Regions from separate parts of the Flavobacterium mesophilum genome, predicted to be linked through region 2. Evidence: riboswitches for the same ligand, from Rfam matches in the RefSeq annotation. Region 2 holds a riboswitch; each other region holds the start of a gene.

Region 1 (4,269 bases), on a different contig from region 2:
TCTAAAACAGAAAGTGTTTTAATTCCTTCTTTTTGAGAATTTGACGTAATTAAAGTTCCGTGATTTTCGTGATTGAATGTATTTAAAATACGAAGCGGAATGTTTTTCTCCAATAATGGAATAATCGTTTTTGCATGCAGAATTGTTGCACCAAAATTTGCCAACTCATTCGCCTCATTAAACGACAAATATTCGATTTTTTTAGCATCAGCAACTAGATCAGGGTTCGCTGTGTAAATTCCGTCAACGTGCGTAAAATTTTGAAGCTCTTCAGCATTTAAATAATTCGCAATTAACGAAGCCGTATAATTACTTCCGTTTCTTCCTAAAGTTGTAGTGTCGTTATTGTTGTTTGAACCAATGAAACCTGTAACGATATTCACCGTTTCTCCATTATGAAGCTTGAAATAATTGATTACGTTTTTCTTTGAAAGTTGTTCCAAAGGTTGCGCATCACCAAATTTCGAATCAGTTTTTAATAATTCTCTTGTATCAACAAAATTCGCAGGAATTCCTTTTTCGATCAAAATCGCAGTCAATAATTTAGCCGAAAGCAATTCACCTTTCGACAGAATCTGATCTTTAATTTTACTGCTGTAATCGCCAATAAGGCTCACTCCTTCAAAAAGTTTATCCAAAATATTGAATTCTTCAGACAAATCAACTTCTGGATAATCTGAAGTTTGATACGCTTTGAAACTTTCCAATAATGGCTTATAATTTCCGTTTTTAGCGGCAATTCTTAAAATATCTTCTAATTCATCTGTCGCGTTACCGCGTGCAGAAACAACTACGGCAATTTGCTCGCCTTGATTTACTTTGTCTGAAATGATTGAAACGACTTTGTTAAGTCCTTCTCCATTCGATAACGATTTACCTCCAAATTTTAATACTTTCATTTTTATTTTGCTATTGTTTCTGCCTTAAAAATATCGGCAAGTAAATGATCTAATTGTTTGTACTCGATTAAAAAAGCGTCATGTCCGTGAACCGAATCAATCTCGCTGTAAAAAACATTGTCTTTAAACCTTTTTAATTCCTGATACGTTTCCAGGTTTTCTTTTGGCGTAAAAAACAAATCCGAATTGATTCCGATAATATGAATCGATGCCGGCGTTTTAGACATTAAGGTTTCAAAATCCTCACTATTTCGAGTAATGTCTATGGTTTTGAGCAATTGGTTCATCAATTTGTAGGATGCCAATTGAAATCTTTGTTGCAATTTTTTTCCGTGGTGTGCGAGCCAACTTTCGATATTAAAAATCAAAAGATCTTGATTGATGGTTCGCTGAAATTTTTCTTTGAATGATTCAGGAGATCGATAACAAAGCATCGCATGAATTCTGGCATCCTCAATTGGTCGGGATGAATTGTTCAGAATTTGTTCCTGCAGGTAACAATTTGCAATCATCCAGTCGGTCGATTTCCAGTCGGTTGCAATCGGAATTAAATGTTCTGTGATGTTTGGTTCCAATGCCAAGATTTCCCAAGCAATTCCGCCACCAACAGAACCGCCGATTACTGCAAATACTTTTTCAACGTTTAACGCTTTTAAACCTTTGATAAAAATGCGTGCAACATCTCTGGTTGTAAAATCCTGATAATTATCGATTAGAAATGAATCATTTCCGTTTCCTGGAACATTAAATGCTAAAACGGTGTATTTGTTGGTGTCAATTGTTTTTCCGTCGCCAATCAAATCATTCCACCATCCGTTTTCGCCAGTTACTTGCGCATTTCCTGTCAAAGCATGATTGACCAAAACAATTGGCGCTGTATGCAAAGGCAAGCCAGAAAGCGTAAAACTTAACGGTAATAATGAAAATATTGCACCACTTTCTGTGATGAAATCTTGAATTATAATAGGATTGGGTATATTTTCCAATTTCAAATCTTTTTATTATTGATTTGTATGTGGAAATATTAGAAAGAAAGTCTAGAGTTTGAAACTAGAAAAATTCTTGTTGTTATCTTTCCACGTTTGGGCGTGGTAGAATGCAGCACCTTCTTCGAATTAACGAAGGGTTGCTAAGGATTCATCGGGTCTAATCCCTCCTCCTTTCTTTATAACATTTTCAATACGTTTTTGAACTTAAAGGTGCAAATTAACTACTAATTTCTTAAACAAGCAAATTTTATCGAAACTGATTCTATAATTTCTTAAACATACTTAAATCAGAATTTATTATACGCAAAAAATTACCGAACAAACTGCCCAGTAAAATTAAGCGGGTTTTACCCTATTTTATGATGCTTTTTGATTTAGATAAAAAGCGTTTCATTTTCTTTTGAATACATCAAGAATAATAAAGAATTTGGTTCTTTTCTCACTTCTTTTTTATCTGTCTCCGTGATTCCGAAACTTGGGTGGATCAACTCATTTGTTGGAGGCGGATTGTTTCTTTCATTTTTGATGCTTTTGAAAGTTGAAATCTTTTTTCTTAAGTAGTTTAATGTGCTCATGATATTTAAGTTTAAGTTAGTTTGCGTTTTATAATCTTTACTTTTTCTTTAAATCTGTGTTATGGTAATCAAAATGAATAAAAAAACCCTTTTGGATTTTTAATACCAAAAGGGTTTAAGTTTTTATAGAAACTTATATATACTTTTAGTATCAACAGACGCATACACAAATACGTGCGACGTTAAACATCTTGTTCATCTGTAGGGACTTATTCATCTGTGATTTGAATTCTATTTTAATAAAATCTTGCATTTACTTTTCTTTAATAAACTTTTAGATTTGATTAAGATCTAAAAGGAAATAGTCATTTATTTTTTAACAATTAAGCGCCTGTTTTTAACATACCTTACTTGTCTTACAAATTTGCGACTTTTTTTTGAATAAACCAAGTTACAAAAGCTTATTTTTTCTAAAAAAACGTTAAAAAACATCTTTTTCTCGTCAAAAAACATCTTACAAAATCACATTTCAACAAAACAACAGTTTTATCCTACAAAAATTAACTAACTTTTTCTGTTTCAATCTTTCAAAGAACTTTTTTCCTAATATCGAAAAACCACTTAAAGCCAGACTGCTTCCTTATTTTTAATTTTTTCAGCAACTTTTAAAATATCTGCAATTATTCCTCTTGAAATTGCCTGTTTTGTAGGTGATGCGCTTTGTATTACAATTGGAACATTCGTATAAGATTGCGTATAAATTTCAAAAATGCTATCTGATCCTTTCAACTGACCAATTGCTGATGTAATAGGTTCTGAAACCAATTTCACCTCAAGCCTGTTTTTCGCAACATCAAATTCACCTACATATCGCAACACATGATTTTCGGCCTGAGTGATTTTTGCAATTTTATATGATTTGTCAATGGCCTCTTTATTTAATATTCCGTTTTTCTCTAAATGTTCTTCTTTTATAATAGGATTGATTTTTATATCGGCTAATTCGAACTCTCTTCCTATTTCGCGCGTCAAAATCAATAATTTTCGAGCGGTATCATTTCCTGACAAGTCTTCTTTAAAAGTAGAACGCATCAATCCGAGAAGGCTGGCATCTTTCAAAATAGCTGAAAAAGAATTTTCTTCTGCAGAATATCTATTGAACACATAACTCAGATGATCTGAAAAAACACCCCTGATCTTCGTGATTTTTTCGCCCGAATAATACAAATCTCTTAAAGTCTGCAAAACCGGAAATCCGGTATCAACTGAAGTTTCATACAAAAATTCCTTGTCGTACTTTTTTAGATTTTCTCTAAGCTTTTTATAAAGATCAATTGGAAGCGTGTTGGCTTTTTTATTTACTGCCACAATATTGAATCCGTTTTCAATCAGCGTATTATAATGACCAATGAGTTCATCACTAGCTGTCGCGTCAACAGCAATCAAATTCTCAAATTCATTTTCTTTTGCAAATTGAACAATATCTTCGACTCTAAAAGGAACGGCCAATTCTCTAAAATTGGTTTCCCACGAATACCCAACACCTTCCTTCTCAAAAAAAGCAACTGTTGAATTGGTTATTATTGGAAAATGAAAATCGACATTTTTGCTTTGCAGAAAAAACTCTTGACTTTCAATAATCTGATTGATTAAAGTGCTTCCGATGTTCCCAATCCCAAAAAGAATAATATTTATTTTAAGCTTTGACATAATTTCTCGCATTTTTTGTTTTTTACCATATAAGTAATATAAGTTCATTTTAGTAAAGATGCGCAATAACGACGCAAGCAATGCGTCCAAGTAAATCCTCCAAATTTGAGCGTCCACTTTAAATGGACTTATATTCCTTATATGGTTTAAAAATTT
Region 2 (4,269 bases):
CCAGTAACGTTAGAACAAGCGGTAAACGAACCAATTTTCAAACTTCTATCAGAATATTTTTTTATTTCTTCTAAAAGGATTTTAGGATCAACCAAATTGTTTTCGTCTGGAGGCAAAATCACAACATCCGCATTCGTTTCGTACCATGAAACCTGATTCGAATGATGCTCCATGTGCGTAATAAAAACGACAGGTTTGTCTGCTTCATTTTCAGAATTATTTCTCAACTTCATAATACGCTGCAGTTTGGACAAAGCAGCAGTCATGCCACTTCCAGTTGCTACCAAAACATCTGAATCATGAGCATTTACTGCTTTTTTAATAATCTCTCGAGCGCGCTGATATGCAAAAGTGGAAGCTTTTCCTGTTTGACTTGAAAGCGAATGCGTATTGGCAATCATCGGACCAACTTTATTGAGCATAATATCTTCAATCGGGACGTATAATCTTCCGCTGGCAACCCAATCTGCATAAATCAGATTCTGTTCTCCGTAAACCGATTCGAAAGTATGTTCAACTCCTAGTGTGTTTTCTCTAAATTTAGAAAAGTAACATTCAGGCTCTGTTGGTTTTGTTGTTGGCTCAATAGCATTCATTTCCTTGTCATTTTTTAATTAACGATTGTATTCTTAATTTCAATTCTTTTAGATGATCAGATTTTATTTTCCAAAAGCTTTTTTAATGTCGCTTGCAATTCTTCTCCATGCAGGTTTTTAGCAACGATAATTCCTTTTGAATCCACTAAATAATTTCCTGGAATTGCACGTACACCGTATAATTTAGCAACGGCACTATTCCAAAAAAGCAAATCAGAAACGTGTGTCCAGGTTAAATTATCATCCTGAATTCCCTTAACCCAGTTTTCTTTCTTTTTATCCAATGAAATTCCAATAATATTGAATCCTTTATCATGAAATTCCTTATACGCCGCCACAATATTTGGATTTTCTCTTCGGCAAGGTCCACACCAAGAAGCCCAAAAATCAACTAGTGTATAGCCTTTCAAATTTTCATAAAGACGAACTGGCTTTCCTTCTGGATTATTGGCAGTAAAATCAGGAGCTTTTTTTCCAACTGCTAGTCCATCCAACACAACAGCAAGATCTTTTAGTTCTTTCACATAAGAAGTCGTGTGAAGGCTTTTATCCAATAAAGCAATGTTTTGTGTGATTTGTTCTGGAGTCAATCGATATGACCAGTTTCTGTACAAAACATAAGCTGCAACTATAGATTTAGGGTTTGACGTAATGAATTTGCTGATTTCTATATCGTTGCTCTTTTTGTACGTTTCAAATAAATCTTGAGAAGCTGAACCTGTTACAACTGAAGTAGAATAATATTTCTTCGGACTCAATTTTACCGTAATAGGCTCTTTTTCAAGAAAAACATACAATGGAGAACTGGCAGTATTCACGCTTAATCCGTATAATTCTGGGGTTTTAACTTTGGTTTTAAAACTGAAATTCCCATCTTTCACTTTTGCCGAATCAATTGTGGTAAACATCTTATTGTGAAATTTTTGCAGATATACATATTGCGCAACCGTATCAACAACAGTTCCTTTTAATTGCAAATTGTTTTCTTGTGCCTGAGTTTGGACGATTCCAAAGCAGAACGCTAAGCCTAATAGTATTTTTTTCATGGTAATTTAATTTTTAGTGATTAATATGTTTTGTTTTTAAATGTGATTTTTTACTTAAAATTGGGCAATAGAATTCTCCTAGACTTTATTTCAAAGTCCTTTTTATATAATTTTAAAGAATTGAAAAAGAAGAAAATCTAACGTGGTCGCATTCGGAAAACCATAACGTTATTTTCTGGAAAGAATAAATTCAAACGATCTGAATAAGTTCGAGAAGCAACTGACTTGGTTTTCATTTTTGAAAAAATAAATTTTAATATTGATGACCTTACTCAGATTCACTTTGGAAATCTTCCTTATCTGTCCCGCAAGGCGGGAAGGATTTAGCACCTTATTTAGCAACAGGTTGCTAAGACATCATTGGGCCTACTCCCTCAGTCTTTCTGGATAAGTATCATTGCAGATGTTTTCTGCGTTACAAATATATATTAATTCTACCGAATTAGTATAGTTTTAAATTGATTTTTTTGAATTATTTTTTAAAGAATGAAATAACCATCTTAAAAACAACATTTTAAAAACCTTTAAATGTTTGTTTTTTAAGATTAAAACTTACTAGGAACCCACAAAAAAAACTCATTTCGATACTGAAATGAGTTCTACTTAATCTTCAAGAATAGCATTATTAAGTAATTATTTCTTCAATTCGTCAAAATACGTTGTAGTTTCTTCAATTAAAGAATGCATCAACTCCCCTGCTCTTCTATGCTTTAAAATTGGCGAAATTTGGCCTCCCCAAAAAAGTATCATATCCCATTTTTTTTGTTCTAAAGTCGCTTTTCGTAAATGAGACATAAAAGTAGTTTGTAATGGAAATGGCAACACTGATGCTTCTTTTCCTAAAATTTCTTTTGCAATTCGGCTTGAAATACCACGCCCTAGCCTTCCAGTATAAGCGCGCGATAAAGTGGTGTATTTTGATCCTTCTGAAAATAACATTTCTCTATGGATCGGCAATGCGTTTGATTCTTCAGTGGCTAAAAATGCAGTTCCGATCTGAACGGCGCTCGCTCCTAAAGCTAATGCTCCGGCAATTCCCTTGCCATTTGCAATTCCTCCTGCTGCAATAACCGGAACCTTTACTTTTTCTCTGATTAATTGCAATAAAACAAAAGTTCCCGTTACTGATGATTCGGCAGAAGCCAAAAAAGAAGGCCGGTGCCCGCCCGCTTCAAATCCAGAAGCGATAATCATATCAACACCTGAATTTTCTAAATAAATAGCTTCATCTAAAGTTGTTGCCGCACCAACGGTTACAATTCCAAGTTTCTTGCATTGTTCCAAAACATCCGGAGAAAGTGTTCCAAACATAAAACTGAAAACTTTCGGACGAATATCTAGAAGCACTTGCAATTGATTTTCAAATCGGGATTGAAACGGCGCTGGTTTTTCTGGCAACGGAATTCCCGCTTCATCAAAATAAGGCTTGAATAGCTCTTTTGCTTTATCATATTGTCCATCTGTAATTCCGTTTGGATCCATATCCGAATCCGAAACCCAAAGATTTAAGTTATACGGTTTGCTGGTTAAGGCTTTTATTTGTTTATCTGCTTCATAAATTTCCTGCGGACTCATCGTATATGCGCCATAACCGCCCAAACCGCCAGCATTAGAAACTGCCGCGGTTAGTTCTGGTGTTGAAAGATTTCCGCCAAATGGCCCTTGCAAAATCGGGTACTGAATTCCTAACAATTCCGATGCTTTTGTATTGTACCACATCACTTAAAATTTAAAATTATTCACTTAAGTCAGTCAACATTTTGTTGACGATAAGCCATTTTCCATTTACTTTATGGAAAGATAAAAAATCCCGATAATTAAAATCGTACATTTTCAGACTAACTTCTGCAATGGCGATTGAATTTACGACTTTTATATTTAATACTTCGCCTTTAAAAGGTTTTCCTGAATCTTTCGGACTTTGTCTGTTTTTCACTCCATCTAAGTAAAGATCAGCAGTTTTAAAATAAGGTTGCCCTTTCACATCTCCAAAAATAAAGCTTCCCGGATAAAATATACTTCCCAAAAGCATCACATCGCCTTCGTAAATTCCTTTAAAATAATAATTCTCAACTGCATCTTTAATAGCAGCAATTTCGGCTTGATTTTCCATTTTAATTGTATTTTGAGCTTTTATGCCCTGAAAAGTCCAGAGCATAAAAGCAATTAATAAAATAGGTTTCATTTTAATTTAAGTTGTGTCCTGCTCCTTTTCCACCGTCAACATTGATGATTGTGCCGGTAATGAAATTGCTTTTAGCAACAGTATAAACCATTTCGGCAACATCGTCAATTTCTCCAACTCGGTTTAGTAAATGCAGACCTCCGTTTGCGTCAACTTTATCACCGTGCATTGGCGTTCTGATTACGCCAGGAGCGACAGTGTTTACGCGAATATTTTGTTTCCCAAATTCAGCCGCCAATTGAATTGTAAGTGCATGAATTGCGCCTTTGCTCGAAACTGGTGCTGAAGCCGGCCATCCGCCCAAACCGTGATTTACCAAGGGTGTCCCAATATTGATGACAACACCATCTTTTTGTTCCAACATTTGAGGAATTACTGCTTGCGTGGTGAAATAGGTTCCTTTTAAATTGGTTGTCAAAAACTTATCCAAATACGTTTCATC
Region 3 (4,269 bases), on a different contig from region 2:
AGACTGTATTTCAGACAATGAATATGACTTATCTGAAAAAGTTAAAAAATCATTTAATACAATCTTTTCTTTATAAATATCAACCGAATAATCGGATAGTAAAATCAAAAGCAAAACCGATCCTATTCCTGATATCCAAGTCATATAATTTAATACTCGCATACCATCAACACCCGTTTTTAAATCTGAATACAACATAAATTGATTATAGTCTTCTTTAAAAATAAGTTTATAAATTAACGTCATTGGAATTCTAATTAATCCAAAAGACAAAACTAATGCTGGCATATACCACATTAACCTACTTGTACCAATATGATATATAATTTCAGGATTGTTCACTTTAGTCGAATAAAAAATAATCGAAAACAGCGAACCTATTAAATATGTTATTCCTGGAATTAATATAAATATCAAAACCGCAGAAAATAAATCCCAAATTTGATACTTACCTCTTAACGTATTTATATCAACGTTTAAATTACCTTCTGGCTTTTTATATGGAAAAATCTTTGCAAGTATAGACATTACTACTATTATGCTGATACTTGTTAACGCTCCTACTGTCATATTAATTTAAATCGAAAAACAAGTTATTCAAAAACCGGCGCTACACGTGGCTTATAATCCTTCGCTACTTCTGCCATTAATCGGATATGATCTGGAGTTGTTCCGCAACAACCACCAATGATATTGATTAAATTATCCTCTAAATATTCTTTGATGAATGCCTGAGTTTGTTCTGGAGTTTCATCGTATTGTCCGAACGCGTTTGGCAATCCCGCATTTGGGTGTGCTGAAACATTAAAACTTGTATTATGAGCTAATGTTTTTAAATACGGTTTCAACAAATCGGCTCCTAAAGCACAATTGAAACCAACACTTAATAACGGAATATGTGAAACTGAAATCAAGAACGCTTCAACTGTTTGTCCAGAAAGTGTTCTTCCTGAAGCATCAGTAATTGTTCCTGAAACCATGATTGGAATATCAAGATTGCGTTCTTCTTTTACTTCTTCAATGGCGAAAAGTGCTGCTTTTGCATTTAGTGTATCGAAAATCGTTTCTACTAAAAGTAAATCGCAACCTCCGTCCATTAGGGCTTCTACTTGCTCTTTGTATGCAATTCGCAAATCGTCAAAAGTTACGGCTCTGTAGCCTGGATCGTTTACGTCTGGTGACATACTTGCCGTACGGTTTGTCGGCCCGATTGAACCGGCTACAAAACGTGGTTTTTCTGGATTTTTTGCTGTGAATTCATCCGCAACCTCTCTCGCCAATTTAGCCGATTCGTAGTTTAGTTCGTAAACCAAATCTTCCATGAAATAATCGGCCATACCGATTGTTGTTCCTGAGAAAGTATTGGTTTCTACGATATCTGCTCCTGCATCAAAATAAGCAGCATGCACGGCACGAATTGCCTGTGGCTGTGTCAGGGATAATAAATCGTTGTTTCCTTTTAGCGGATGCGGGAAATCTTTGAAACGCTCGCCACGAAAATCTTCTTCTGAGAAGTTGTAGCGTTGTAACATAGTTCCCATTGCTCCATCAAGGATTAGGATATTTTTCTTTATTGCTTCTTGAATTGTAATCGACATATTTTTTCCTTTTAGATTCTAAGACACTAAGGTTCTAAGATGCTAAGTTTTTTAATTCTAATTAATTCCAAAAGTGCACTATTGCTGGCTCTTTAGCCCCGATTGAAGTGGAAATCCTTTTGCTTTTTTCTTTAAAAAGCAAAAGATTGCAACGAAAAGCGGGAACTATTGACTGCAAAAATGCGCCAATGATTCGCTCCTTACCGAAATTGCTTTCGGTAAATTATTTGTAAGTTGTTTAGAAAAGTTTTGAGAAATACTAGAATGTATTTGTGTTATCTATCTTAAATACCTGTGTTTATGGTAAAAAGTAGAATTTAGCACCTTCTTTATAGTAAAGGGTTGCTAAGGTTTCATCGGGTCTATCCCTCCGCCTTTCGTGATAACGAACAATAAATTTTAAGAACAGTGCAAAGGTATGAAATGACAATACGATTTGCAAATGTTTTTTTTTAAGTTGCTAAGATTCTAAGATACTGAGTTTCTAAGTTTTTGAAAAGCGACTAAGACTCTAAGTTTAAAATTTTGTTTCATAAAAAAAAAGCTCAAACTTATAGTTTGAGCTTTCTATATAAAAATCTTAGTAGCTTAGAAACTTAGCATCTCAGTAACTTAGACTATCGCTTTAACAACTGCCTTCGGCGCCTCTTTACGAGTTCCGTCGAAACCGTCTACTCCAGATACTGTAGTATATTTCAATACGTATTTTTTACCTGGGTTGATGATTGAATAAGCAGCCTGACACATTAAAGTTGCTTCGTGGAAACCACAAAGAATCAATTTTAATTTTCCAGGGTATGTGTTGATGTCTCCAATTGCGAAGATTCCAGGAATGTTTGTTTGGTAATCTAATGCATTGTTTACTTTAATTGCATTTTTCTCGATTTCTAATCCCCAGTCTCCAATTGGACCTAATTTTGGCGTTAATCCGAAAAGTGGGATGAAATAGTCGCAATCAATTTTACGGTGTGCTCCGTTTTCTTCGATATCTAAAGATTCTACGTGCTCAGCACCGTTGATTCCGATAACTTCTGCTGGAGTAATTAATTTGATTTTTCCAGCTGATTTTAATTCCTGTACTTTTTCTACAGAATCTAAAGCTCCTCTAAATTCGTTTCTACGGTGAACTAAAGTTACTTCTGAAGCTACGTTTGCCAAGAAAATTGACCAGTCTAATGCTGAATCTCCTCCTCCTGCAATAACAACTCTTTTATCTCTGAATTTCTCAGGATTTTTGATGAAGTATTTTACTCCTTTATCTTCATAAAACTCGATATCTTCGATAAGTGGCTTACGAGGCTCGAAACTTCCTAAACCTCCTGCGATTGCGATAACTGGCGCGTGGAATTTAGTTCCTTTATTAGACGTCACAATAAAAGTTCCGTCTTCTTGCTTGTCGATTGTTTCAGCACGCTCTCCTAAAGTAAAACCAGGCTCAAATTGTTTGATTTGCTCCATTAGTCCGTCTACAAGATCTCCGGCTAAAACTTCTGGGAATCCAGGAATATCATAAATTGGCTTCTTAGGATATAATTCTGAAAGCTGTCCTCCTGGCTGCGGTAAAGCATCTAAGATATGACATTTTAATTTCAATAATCCTGCCTCGAAAACGGCAAATAAACCTGTTGGTCCTGCTCCAATTATAAGTATATCTGTTTTAATCATTACGGTTGTTGTTTATAATCATTCTTAATAATACAAAGAAACGAATAATTTATTCTTTATTCAATGATTTTTATCATTCATTTCTTTGGAAATTTTTACTCTCTATTTTTTAATGAAGAAGTGATTTCATTCATTCTTTTTACCTTATCTTCAAAATTGCCTTTTAGCGTCTTTCGGTATTCGTTCAGATTCTCAACCATTTGATTGATATCTTCCGGAATTACTTCTTCGAAAAACTCTCGAAGCCTTTTGGCTGTTGTTGGCGATTTTCCGTTGGTTGAAATGGCAATTTTTACATTTCCTTTTGTTACAATGCCACCCAAATAATAATCACATAAATCTGGCGTATCGGCGATGTTGCAAATCAAATAACGCTTTCTGGCTAAATCGTACACTCTTTTATTGACTTCAAGATTATCTGTACAAGCAATTACCATATGGCGCTTTTTGAGCATTTTCCTTTTGAACTTCGATTTTGTCAATTTTATCGAAGGATGTTGCTCTGCCAGAACTTTTATTTCTAAATGAAATTCTTTTGCTACTACCTCAACATTTGCATTCGGACTTGACTTTAACAAGAAAGAAAGCTTTTCCAGACCTACATTTCCTCCGCCTACAATTAATACATTTAAATTGTGAAGCTTTAGAAATATTGGATATAATTCGTTTTGTTCCATTTTAATCTTTTGTTTCATCAAAAATAATGAATCTCAAGTTTCCCAAGGTTGAAACCTTGGGCTATGTTTTTCATTTCTTTGTCTACATCGGGTTGAAACCCGACGCTACAATATGAATCGTTCCTTCGGAACTTTATCATCAAACCGTTTATTTTTTTCCAATAAATTGGTTCTGACGGAACATTTTATCTAACTCCTTTTTTTGACAAAATTCTTCGTAAAATCCTTTTAGTTTGTGGCTTTCTTTTACCACTTCGCCTAAAACGATAATGGCCGGAGAACCCAATTCTTTTGCTTTTACTATTTCTAAAATCGAATCGACTGTTCCT

The links. A riboswitch is a leader RNA that binds a small molecule or an ion and turns the genes downstream of it on or off. The one in region 2 is predicted to bind S-adenosylmethionine.
Region 1: linked by a shared signal. The riboswitch ahead of AAYQ19_RS09775 (alpha/beta fold hydrolase) and the one ahead of AAYQ19_RS00775 (redoxin domain-containing protein) in region 2 are both predicted to bind S-adenosylmethionine.
Region 3: linked by a shared signal. The riboswitch ahead of AAYQ19_RS09700 (homocysteine S-methyltransferase family protein) and the one ahead of AAYQ19_RS00775 (redoxin domain-containing protein) in region 2 are both predicted to bind S-adenosylmethionine.

The regions. Positions count from the first base shown of each region.
Region 1 is NZ_JBCPXZ010000003.1:189,073-193,341, forward strand. It holds gene thrA (bifunctional aspartate kinase/homoserine dehydrogenase I) at 1-899, opposite strand, end outside; gene AAYQ19_RS09775 (alpha/beta fold hydrolase) at 902-1,885, opposite strand; SAM riboswitch class I at 1,965-2,073, opposite strand; gene AAYQ19_RS09780 (hypothetical protein) at 2,263-2,463, opposite strand; gene AAYQ19_RS09785 (homoserine dehydrogenase family protein) at 3,025-4,113, opposite strand.
Region 2 is NZ_JBCPXZ010000001.1:204,966-209,234, forward strand. It holds gene AAYQ19_RS00770 (aminotransferase class V-fold PLP-dependent enzyme) at 1-596, opposite strand, end outside; gene AAYQ19_RS00775 (redoxin domain-containing protein) at 653-1,642, opposite strand; SAM riboswitch class I at 1,936-2,036, opposite strand; gene AAYQ19_RS00780 (NAD(P)H-dependent flavin oxidoreductase) at 2,276-3,361, opposite strand; gene AAYQ19_RS00785 (nuclear transport factor 2 family protein) at 3,378-3,827, opposite strand; gene AAYQ19_RS00790 (SDR family NAD(P)-dependent oxidoreductase) at 3,829-4,269, opposite strand, start outside.
Region 3 is NZ_JBCPXZ010000003.1:172,492-176,760, forward strand. It holds gene AAYQ19_RS09695 (hypothetical protein) at 1-570, opposite strand, end outside; gene AAYQ19_RS09700 (homocysteine S-methyltransferase family protein) at 594-1,598, opposite strand; SAM riboswitch class I at 1,871-1,987, opposite strand; gene AAYQ19_RS09705 (NAD(P)/FAD-dependent oxidoreductase) at 2,211-3,263, opposite strand; gene AAYQ19_RS09710 (precorrin-2 dehydrogenase/sirohydrochlorin ferrochelatase family protein) at 3,359-3,940, opposite strand; gene cobA (uroporphyrinogen-III C-methyltransferase) at 4,089-4,269, opposite strand, start outside.